DNA from 2 places in the Stenotrophomonas sp. YJH_SMC_79 genome. Region 1 is predicted to be linked to the other one. Evidence: predicted binding sites of a transcription regulator. Region 1 holds the regulator's gene; the other holds the start of a gene.
The links. The regulator FliA, encoded in region 1, starts transcription of late flagellar genes. The targets are predictions, from matches to a motif close to TAAAGTTTNNCNNNCNNNGGCCGATAA.
Positions count from the first base shown of each region.

Region 1 (4,924 bases):
AGACAGATACCAAGGGGAACCCGCACCGTGCAGACCACCGACCACCCGAGTTCTCCGACCGCCACCCCGCCGTCTTCGTCCCGTGACCACAGCATGAAAATCAAACGATTCGTCGCCGCCGACATGCGCTCGGCCATGAACCTGGTGCGCAAGGAACATGGTCCTGACGCCGTGATCCTGTCCAACCGCCGGATCGAGGAAGGCATCGAGATCGTCGCCGCCGCCAACTACGACGAGAGCGCCGTGCAGCGCGCACTGGAAGCCTCGCGTCGTGACGTCGCTCCTCCGCCGGCACCCAAGCCGCGTACCGCCGCCGATGCTGTGATCGCTGCGGTGACCCGCCGCCGCAGCGCTGCCCCGGCGCCGGAGCCGGTGGCCGCCACCACCTCGGCCGTGGCCGCCCTCGCCCGTGCGGCCGTGGGTGCCACCGGCCGCACCCTGGACAGCGCCGACGAGATCGTGCCGACCCGCGGCAGCACCGGCTTCGCAGCCACCCTGGCGCGCGCCGCCGTCAACGAACCGGCGCTGCCCGAACAGATCTTCGCCCCGTTCGCCGAGGCCATCGTCGCACCGGGCCCGGCCGTCACCGCGCCGGCCAACCGCGCCCACTTCCAGATCGACCCGCCGCACGACACGCATCACGAAAGCGTGCCCCCCGCCGTGCAGCCGCCGCCGCTGCCGGGCGCTGCCATGGCCGATGTCCAGCCTGACATCGCCGCCAGCGAACCGGCAGCGCTCGAAGCCGTCGCCGAAGCCAGTCCGGCCCCCGTGCTGGCCCCGGCACCGACGCTGACCGTCGTCGCCCAGGACGACGCCGAGATCCGCCAGCTGCGCCAGGAAGTGGCCGGCATGCGCCAGGTGATCGAGCGCGAGATGAACCGCTTCACCGACGAGCGCCTGCGCGGCTGCCCGGTACGCGCCACCGCGCTGGACCTGATGGACGAGTACGGCTTTGATGCCGGCCTGGCCCGCGACGTGGCCATGCAGATTCCGCTGGAGACCGAAGCCCACCGTGGTCGCGGCCTGATGCTGGGGCTGATCTCGCGCAAGCTGCCGATCGCCCCGGTCGACCCGCTGGAAGAAGGCGGCGTGATCGCCCTGGTCGGCCCGACTGGCGCCGGCAAGACCACCACCATCGCCAAGCTGGCCTCGCGCTTCGCCGAGAAACACGCGCCGCGTGACGTCGCCCTGGTGACCACCGACACCACCCGCATCGGTGCCCGCGAACAGCTGTACGGCTACGGCCGCCAGCTCGGCATCGCGGTGCACGAGGCCAACAGCGGCACCGACCTGGACCAGCTGCTGGAACGCCTGAAGGACTACAAGCTGGTACTGATCGACACCGCCGGCCTGGGCCCGCGCGACCGCGCACTGGCCGCCCAGCTGCAGTGGCTGCGTGCCGCCCGCCAGGTGCGCACCCTGCTGGTGCTGCCGGCCAACACCAGCTTCGGCGACATGGACGAGGTGGTCCGCCGCTTCGGCGCCGCCAACCTGCAGGGCCTGGTGCTGAGCAAGCTGGACGAGACCGGCCGCTTCGGCAACGCCCTGTCGGTGGCCGTGGACCACGCCCTGCCGATCACCTGGGTGACCGATGGCCAGGACGTTCCGGACGACCTGCATCGGGCCAGTGCAGCCAATCTTGTACTTCGCCTTGAAGATTTGCGCCGAGCGGCCGATATGCCCTGCAACCCGGAGTTGAACCATGCCGTCGCGTGAGTACGCCAAGCTGACCAAGACCTTCCCGCTGTCGGCGACCCGCAGCGAGCCGCTCGGCCCTGTGCGCACCATTGCCGTGACCGGCGGCAAGGGCGGCGTGGGCAAGACGAATGTGTCCGCGAACCTGGCCGTGGCACTGGCCGGCATGGGCAAGCGCACGCTGCTGCTGGACGCCGACCTTGGCCTGGCCAACATCGACGTGATCCTGGGGCTGAACCCCACCTTTACGCTGGCCGACCTGGTCGCCGGTCGCTGCTCGCTGGACGACGTCATCGTCGAAGGCCCGAACGGCGTGCTGGTGGTGCCGGCCGCATCCGGCCGCCGGCACATGGCCGAGCTGGCCCCGGCCGAGCACGTCGGCCTGGTCAACGTGTTCTCCGAGCTGGAACGTGAACTGGACATCATGGTGGTCGACACCGCCGCGGGCATCACCGACGGCGTACTGACCTTCTGCCAGGCCGCGCAGGACACCGTGGTGGTGGTCTGTGACGAACCGGCTTCGATCACCGACGCCTATGCGCTGATCAAGGTGCTCTCGCGCGAGCGCGGCGTGGACCGCATCCAGGTGGTGGCCAACATGGTGCGCGACCCGAACGAGGGCCGCGTGCTGTACGAAAAGCTGACCCGCGTCTGCGAGAAGTTCCTCGCCGATGTCTCGCTGAACTACCTGGGCTGCGTGCCGCAGGATGACTGGCTGCGCCTGTCGGTGCAGCGCCAGCAGCCGGTGGTGAAGGCCTATCCGTCCAGCCCGGCCGCGCTGGCGATCACCGAGATCGCGCGCCGCACCGCACGCTGGCAGGCGCCGACCGAACCGCGTGGCGGCGTCGAGTTCTTCCTCGAGCGCATCCTCAAGCAGCGCGGGGTGGCCGCATGAAAGGCGCAGCCCAGTACCGGGAGGTCCAGCGCTCGGCGGCCAACGAGGTCATCGCCCAGCACTCGGACCTGGTGCGGCGCATCGCCCACCACCTGGCTGCGCGGTTGCCGGCCAGCGTTGAAGTGGACGACCTGATCCAGGCCGGCATGATGGGCCTGATCGAAGCCTCGCGCAGCTACGACGCCGACCAGGGCGCCTCGTTCGAAACCTATGCCTCGATCCGCATCCGCGGTTCGATGATCGACGAGATCCGCCGTGGCGACTGGGTGCCGCGCTCGGTGCACCGGCGTGCCCGCGATGCCGCCGCCACCATCCGTCGCCTGGAACAGAGCAGTGGCCGCGCCGCCAGCGCCACCGAAGTGGCCGCCGCGATGGAGATGCCGCTGCCCGAATACCTGCGGTTGATGGAAGACGCCGCACGCGGCCAGGTGCTGAGCCTGGAGTCGCGCATCGAGGACCAGGGCGAGCTGGACACCGTCGCCCAGGGCGGCCCGACCCCGCAGCAGGTGCTGGAGCGCGGCGAGTTCGGCCGCGAGCTGGGCAAGGCCATCGGCCACCTGCCCGAGCGCGAACAGCTGGTGCTCTCGCTCTATTACGAGCAGGAACTGAACCTGAAGGAGATCGGCGCGGTGCTCGGCGTGAGCGAGTCGCGGGTCTGCCAGATCCACGGCCAGGCGGTACTGCGCCTGCGGGGCCGATTGAAAATCTTCGAGGCCGCCGACGCCGGCCTGGAAGAATGAACATGCCCGAGGCGGCTGCCCCCGGCCGCCCGGAATGAACAACAAAGGAACTCTGCTTTGAACAAGAACATGCGCATCCTGATCGTCGACGACTTCTCGACCATGCGTCGAATCGTCAAGAACCTGCTGGGCGATCTGGGCTTCACCAACACCGCCGAAGCCGAGGACGGGCATGCCGCGCTGTCGCTGCTGCAGAGCCAGCCGTTCGATTTCGTGGTCACCGACTGGAACATGCCGGTGATGACCGGCATCGAACTGCTGAAGGCGATCCGCGCCGATGCCAAGCTGAAGACCCTCCCGGTGCTGATGGTCACCGCCGAAGCCAAGCGCGAGCAGATCATCGAAGCCGCCCAGAACGGCGTGAACGGCTACATCATCAAGCCGTTCACCGCGCAGACGCTGGAAGAGAAGCTCGGCAAGATCTTCGAACGCCTGGCGGCCAGCGCCTGATGGATACCACGGTCGACAAGAACGCCCTCGCCCTGCGCCTGCAGGAAGCCCTGGACGCCCTGGAGTCCGGTGACGAAGCCGCCTGGCGGCAACGCATCGACGGACTGGTCGCGCTGCGTACGCAGCCGATGATGAGCGGCCTCTCGCGGCTGGCCCGCGAGCTGGGACAGGCACTGGGTGAACTGCCGACCGTACCCAGCGAGGCCGGTGAGCTGGACGACGCCTGCGCACGCCTTGACCACGTGGTGGCGATGACCGAACAGGCCACGCACCGCACCCTGGACCTGGCCGAGGAATGCCGCAGCCTGACCGAACAACTGCGCGCCGAAGGCCTGCAGCCGGGCCAGGACACGCAGCTCGAGCGCATCCGCCACAACCTGACCGAGATCGCCCTGACCCAGAGCTACCAGGACCTGACCGGGCAGATCATCCGTCGCGTGGTCGGCATCGTCCGCCGCGTGCACGAGGGCTTTGGCGCACTCGGCCTGCCGCCGGAACAGCATCGCACCGATCCGGAACTGGCCGGGCCGGCACTGAAGGGACTGGACCGCCACGCGGTCTCGCAGAACGACGCCGACGACCTGTTGTCGGATCTGGGGCTGTAAGCATGAGCGCGGTATCCGACGACATCACTGCCGATTTCATCATCGAGGCCCAGGAAATCCTGGATCGCCTGGGCGAACAGCTGGTGTCGCTGGAGCAGGCACCGCAGGACACCGAGCAACTCAACGCGGTGTTCCGCGGCTACCACACGCTCAAGGGCGGCGCCGGCTTCCTTGGCGTCACCGCCATGGTCGAGCTGTGCCACGCCGCTGAAGAAGCCCTGGGCATCGCGCGTGCCGGGCAGGCGGTACTGCAGGCCCACCACTTCGACGCCGCCCAGCAGTCGCTGGACTACCTGCAGTCGATGCTGGACGCCGTGTCCTCCGGTACCGAGCCGGGCTATGCGCCGCCGGACCTGATCGCGCAGTTCGACATGCACGGTGGCACTGCCGCGCCGGTCGCTGCGGCCGCGCCTGCGGCAGGCGGCAGCGATCTGATCACCGACGACGAATTCGAGGCCCTGCTCGATCAGCTGCACGGCGGCAACGCGCCGACTGCGGTCGCGCCAGCGAAGAAGGCCGACGACGGCCTGATCAGCGAA
Region 1 covers NZ_JCAFRK010000001.1:1,378,306-1,383,229, reverse strand. The annotation lists gene flhF (flagellar biosynthesis GTPase FlhF) at 94-1,716, shown strand; gene AC5P57_RS06755 (MinD/ParA family ATP-binding protein) at 1,703-2,590, shown strand; gene AC5P57_RS06750 (RNA polymerase sigma factor FliA) at 2,587-3,330, shown strand; gene cheY (chemotaxis response regulator CheY) at 3,388-3,780, shown strand; gene AC5P57_RS06740 (protein phosphatase CheZ) at 3,780-4,385, shown strand; gene AC5P57_RS06735 (chemotaxis protein CheA) at 4,388-4,924, shown strand, end outside.

Region 2 (4,924 bases), 930 kb from region 1:
TGCGGCCCTCCGCTGGCCTTCAACACAGGAACCAGGACCCGGAATAGTCCGGGCGGCCTTGATCATGGAATCGGTTCTACGACTGGAAAGCGTGTCAAGCATGCAATGACACATGCGCTTCCAAACCCCGCAACGTCGACGCATGCCGTTTTTTTCGTTGCGGATGGAGCCTGGTTGATTTCTCTCGTTGCCGAGACCGGGAGAATGAAGGGAACGGCGATGCCTGGAGATTCGGGAGCACACATCGGCCCAACGGGGCGAGTGATCAGCCTTGCTGGCGGGAACAACGCGAGAACTATTGTTGAACCTGGTGCCAGCAAAATAAAATTCGGGTGTCACTGTACGGTGAGGTGTTGGTGATCTGTCCACGTTGTGAGCAAGGTGAGATGCTTGAGGCTCACGTCAAGGAGAGTGGTGTTCAGATATTTGTCTGCGACGAATGTGATGCCTTCTGGTTTTCTTTGATGGATATCGGCGTTTCTCCGTTCAGGGATCTTGAGACGTATCTTGAGGAGAATTCGATTGCTCCATTTTGGGAGTCAATTTCCGTGGATGAGCGCCGGTGATGCTTTGATGCACGTGAGTGAGTGGGCGAAGATGGCCGCCAGCCGCGAAGTGCTGGCGAAGGAACTATCCGTCTGAAGGTGGATGTCTTCGCTATCCAGCGCAGGGCGGTTGCGCCCGATCGGCCGCAAGCGGCATCCCAAGGAGCCTATTGATGAGTGACGCGTTTGAGATTGTCATGGAGGCGGTCCCATCGGTTCATGTGTCCACGCTGCTGGAGGAGATGGCCCGCATGGCTGAGTCCGTTTCGTCGACCGGGTGGGAAGGTGAACCCATCGCGGCTGGCGAGCACTCTGCAGGACGTTTCCATGAGTTTCCGTATGGCTCATGCATGGCCCAACAAGTAAAGGGCTTCCGATTGGGCTCGGCTGTTCATATTCCCATGCTGTTGATTCGTGTCATCAGGTTTGAAGGAATGGTGAGCATCGAACTGTCATTCGATATGGAGTGGGCGGATATCGGTGTCGCGATGTCGGAACTCCAACGGCATTTTCTGGAATTGAAGACGCTGAGTGGATCGCGAACCGTATACGGTGGCATGGAGCCCGCTCAGGATCTGGAGACCAGATTCTTCACTGACGATGAGTGCGGTCCCTTGGGGGGCACCGGTGCCTGATTCAGGCCGGGGATCGCTGTCCTGCGAGGGAGTGGCTTGGCTCTCTGAAAGGCTTGCGACCATTCACGATGAGCAGAGGGAGATTCGCCCAGTTCGCGGGCGAACATGTCGTCCTCCGCATGGGAGAGCTGTTCCTGGCGTTCCATTGTTGATGGAGATGGCGTTGCGGAGGAGCGCGCTGCAATGATGCCTGAGGTTGTCAGGAATGTTCTTCATTACTCCTATGGCTATTCCATGGGGTCACTGTGGATCAACATGAACGTTGAGTTGGAGGGGCGTGACGTCACCTTCGAGCAGCAGACGGAAGCGTTCTTTTCGATGCTGAAGTTGCTGATGATGGAAGGTAAGCTGAAGCTGGCTTCGCAAGGCGTCTTCGCCGATGGGGATGTTGATGGGCAGTTGGGTGCGCTTCGCCGCGCATGGCCGGCCGCCAGAGATCAGGCGGATCTCGATGAGCACGGGTTCTGGTTCCTTTCGGATGCGCCGTTTGGATTGGTCTGGATGTCACCTGAAGGCGACGTCTGGAGCTGAAATGCCTGATGCCGCTGCGGCAGTGTGCTCCTGAGGATGTCTGTGGCATCCAATGGAAACTTCAGGGGGGCACGTTGCTCACCCGGCCACTGCAGAGGCGGGTCTCATGCGGGTATGTGTGCGATGTTCGGACGGTACATGCATTCTGTTGCATTGATTCATCGAAATGCGGTTCCCACAGCCGGTTTCGTGAGCTGCGCGTGACGATAATCACCAGTCCCTCGTCATTCCGATATTCCTGAAAGATATAGCGCTTGCCGTTCCGGGTGCGTTTCACACCTGTCTGCACAGTTCCAGAGTTTTGGATCGATATAATAATATCGACCCATAAAGTTTCCCCTGCCTGCGCCGCCATCGATCGTACGGCCATGATCAAGGGAATTGAGATGCTCGCCTTACGCAACCTCCGAGTGGGATCCCGGCTGGGTGCCGGGTTTGGTCTGCTGCTGCTGTTCATCGTGGCCATCGTCGGCCTGGCGCTGTACGGAAATCACCTGAAGTCTGCCCAGTTCGAGAAAGTGGTGGACGTCAACATGGTGAAGATGCGGCTGTTGAACGACATGCTGGATACCAACAACGCAGTGTTGATGCACCGCCGGCTGATGGTGATCAAGCGTGGCGAGGATTTCGACAAGGATTATCAGAAGGCGCAGGAGCTGTCGCGGACCTACGACGGCATCTGGGCCAAATACATCAAGATTCCGCGTGATGCCACCGGCGATACCCTGGTTGCGAAGATCGACGCGGCACGCAAGGCCACCGATGCCTCCACCCAGCATCTGCACGAGCGCATGAAGGCCGGTGATTTCGACGGCGCGGCCAAGGAACTGCTCGCCGAGCATGGGCTGGCAACCGCTTGGAACGAGGCCATCTCGACATTGCTGCGGCATCAGGAAGCGCTGACCGAGCGCAGCCGCGAGGAATACCGTTCAACCGAATCCTGGACCGGCACGTTGTCGATCGTGTTCGGTGCGTTGAGCCTGGTACTGGGCTCGCTGGCCGCGTGGGCCATCACCCGCAGCCTGACCCGCCCGCTGGAGGGTGCGGTGAAGCTGGCCGACGGCATCGCCAACGGGCGGCTGGACAACAGCATCGACGCGTCCGGCAACGATGAGGTGACGCAGCTGCTCAGGTCGATGCAGCGCATGCAGGCGCAGTTGCAGTCGGTGATGGCGGCGCAGGGCGAGCTGGCCCGCCAGCACGATGCGGGCAGCCTCAGCTATCGCATGGACGAGAGTGCCTTCCCCGGCGACTACGGGCGCATGGTACATGAGACCAATGCGCTGGTCGGTTCGCACGTGCAGGTGCAGAACCGGCTGATCGAGGTGATGAAGCACTATGCCCGTGGCGACCTGTCGGTGGACATGGATCCGTTGCCGGGCGAGAAGGCGGCGATCACCCAGGCAATGGACGAGACCAAGACCAGCCTGTCGGCGATCAACAGCGAGATCCGCCGGCTGGCGACGGCCGCGGCGGCAGGCGACTTCAGCCTGCGCGGCGATGAAGATCGCTTCGCCTATGATTTCCGCGACATGGTGGCCGGGCTCAATCGCCTGATGCAGACCACCGACGAGAACCTGGTGCAGGTGTCGACCCTGCTGCAGGCGATCTCGCGCGGTGACCTCACCGTACGCATGCAGGGTGACTTCCACGGCGTGTTCGCCCGCATGCGCGATGACTGCAATGCCACCGTCGATCAGCTCAAGCAGATTGTCGGCCGCATCCAGTCCAGCGCGTCCAGCATCAACCTGGCGGCAGGCGAGATCGCCTCGGGCAACACCGATCTGTCGCGGCGCACCGAGCAGCAGGCGGCGAACCTGGAAGAGACGGCTGCGTCGATGGAGGAACTGACCTCCACTGTGAAGCAGAACGCCGAGCACGCACGCCAGGCCAACCAGCTTGCCATCGGCGCGCATGGCGTCGCCTCGCAGGGCGGCGAGGTGGTGGGCCAGGTGGTCACCACGATGTCGGCCATCGAAGCCTCGTCGAAGAAGATCGCCGAGATCATCAGCGTCATCGACGGCATCGCCTTCCAGACCAACATCCTGGCGTTGAACGCGGCGGTGGAAGCCGCGCGTGCCGGCGAGCAGGGCAGGGGCTTTGCGGTGGTGGCCAGTGAGGTGCGTACGCTGGCACAGCGCTCGGCCGGTGCGGCCAAGGAGATCAAGGGCCTGATCGAGGATTCGGTCGGCAAGGTCGCTGACGGCTCGGCGCTGGTCCGCCAGGCAGGCACCACGATGGGCGAGATCGTGGCGTCGGTGCAGCGCGTCACCGACATCATGGCTGATATCTCCGCCGCATCGCAGGAGCAGAGCTCGGGTATCGAACAGGTGAACCAGGCGGTGGTGCAGATGGACGAGACCACGCAGCAGAATGCGGCGCTGGTGGAAGAAGCCAGCGCCGCAGCGCGGTCCATGGAAGAGCAGGCCAACCTGCTGACCGAGGCGGTGTCGGTGTTCCGCACCGGTGCGGCCGCGGCAGCCGTATCGGTCCCGCGCGCGCTTGCTGCAGTAGCCGCCTCGGTCACGCCAGTGAGACGCCCGGCGGTGCTGTCGCCGCGCATCGAGCCGACGTTGGCTGCCAACGCGGGTGGTTGGGAAGAGTTCTAGCAACAGCGCGTGCCGGCAGGGAGACGGCGCCCATCGCGATGGTTGATCGCGATGGGCGCAACTTTCTTCCTGAACGCGCGATGGCCGATGAGGCGGCGGACACGCGCATTTCACTTCCGGTTGCCAACCGCAGGAGGACACTTGCGCCATACCGGAACTCAGGAGATGGCCATGAAGACCTCGACCCGATTGCTTGTGCTGGGCACGCTGCTGGCGGCTTCGTCGGTGGCCGGTGCGCAGACGTATGGGCCGCGCGATGAGGGACGCAAGTTCAACGACGGCAGTCGCGTGGTCTGCAAGAACGTGGAAGTGCAGCGCAACTCGCGCGATCCGAACCGCATCACGGGTACCGCCACCGGCGCAGTGATCGGTGGCCTGCTGGGCAACCAGGTGGGCGGCGGCAATGGCAAGAAGCTCGCTACGGTGGCCGGTGCTGTTGCCGGTGGTGCGGCCGGTCGCCAGATCCAAGGCAACAGCCAGCAGAAGAACGGCGACCGCGTCGTTGAACGCCGCTGCGAACGCGTCTACCGCTGATCGCTCACAGCCATACCTCGTTTCCCCTTCCACACCGCAGTACCCGAACGCCGGCCCCGCGCCGGCGTTC
Region 2 covers NZ_JCAFRK010000001.1:451,259-456,182, forward strand. The annotation lists gene AC5P57_RS02235 (Cdi1I family immunity protein) at 719-1,180, shown strand; gene AC5P57_RS02240 (DUF596 domain-containing protein) at 1,364-1,711, shown strand; gene AC5P57_RS02245 (methyl-accepting chemotaxis protein) at 2,098-4,320, shown strand; gene AC5P57_RS02250 (glycine zipper 2TM domain-containing protein) at 4,486-4,854, shown strand.
Region 2: a site for FliA is predicted at 2,040-2,066, ahead of AC5P57_RS02245 (methyl-accepting chemotaxis protein). Genes of this name have one in related genera too.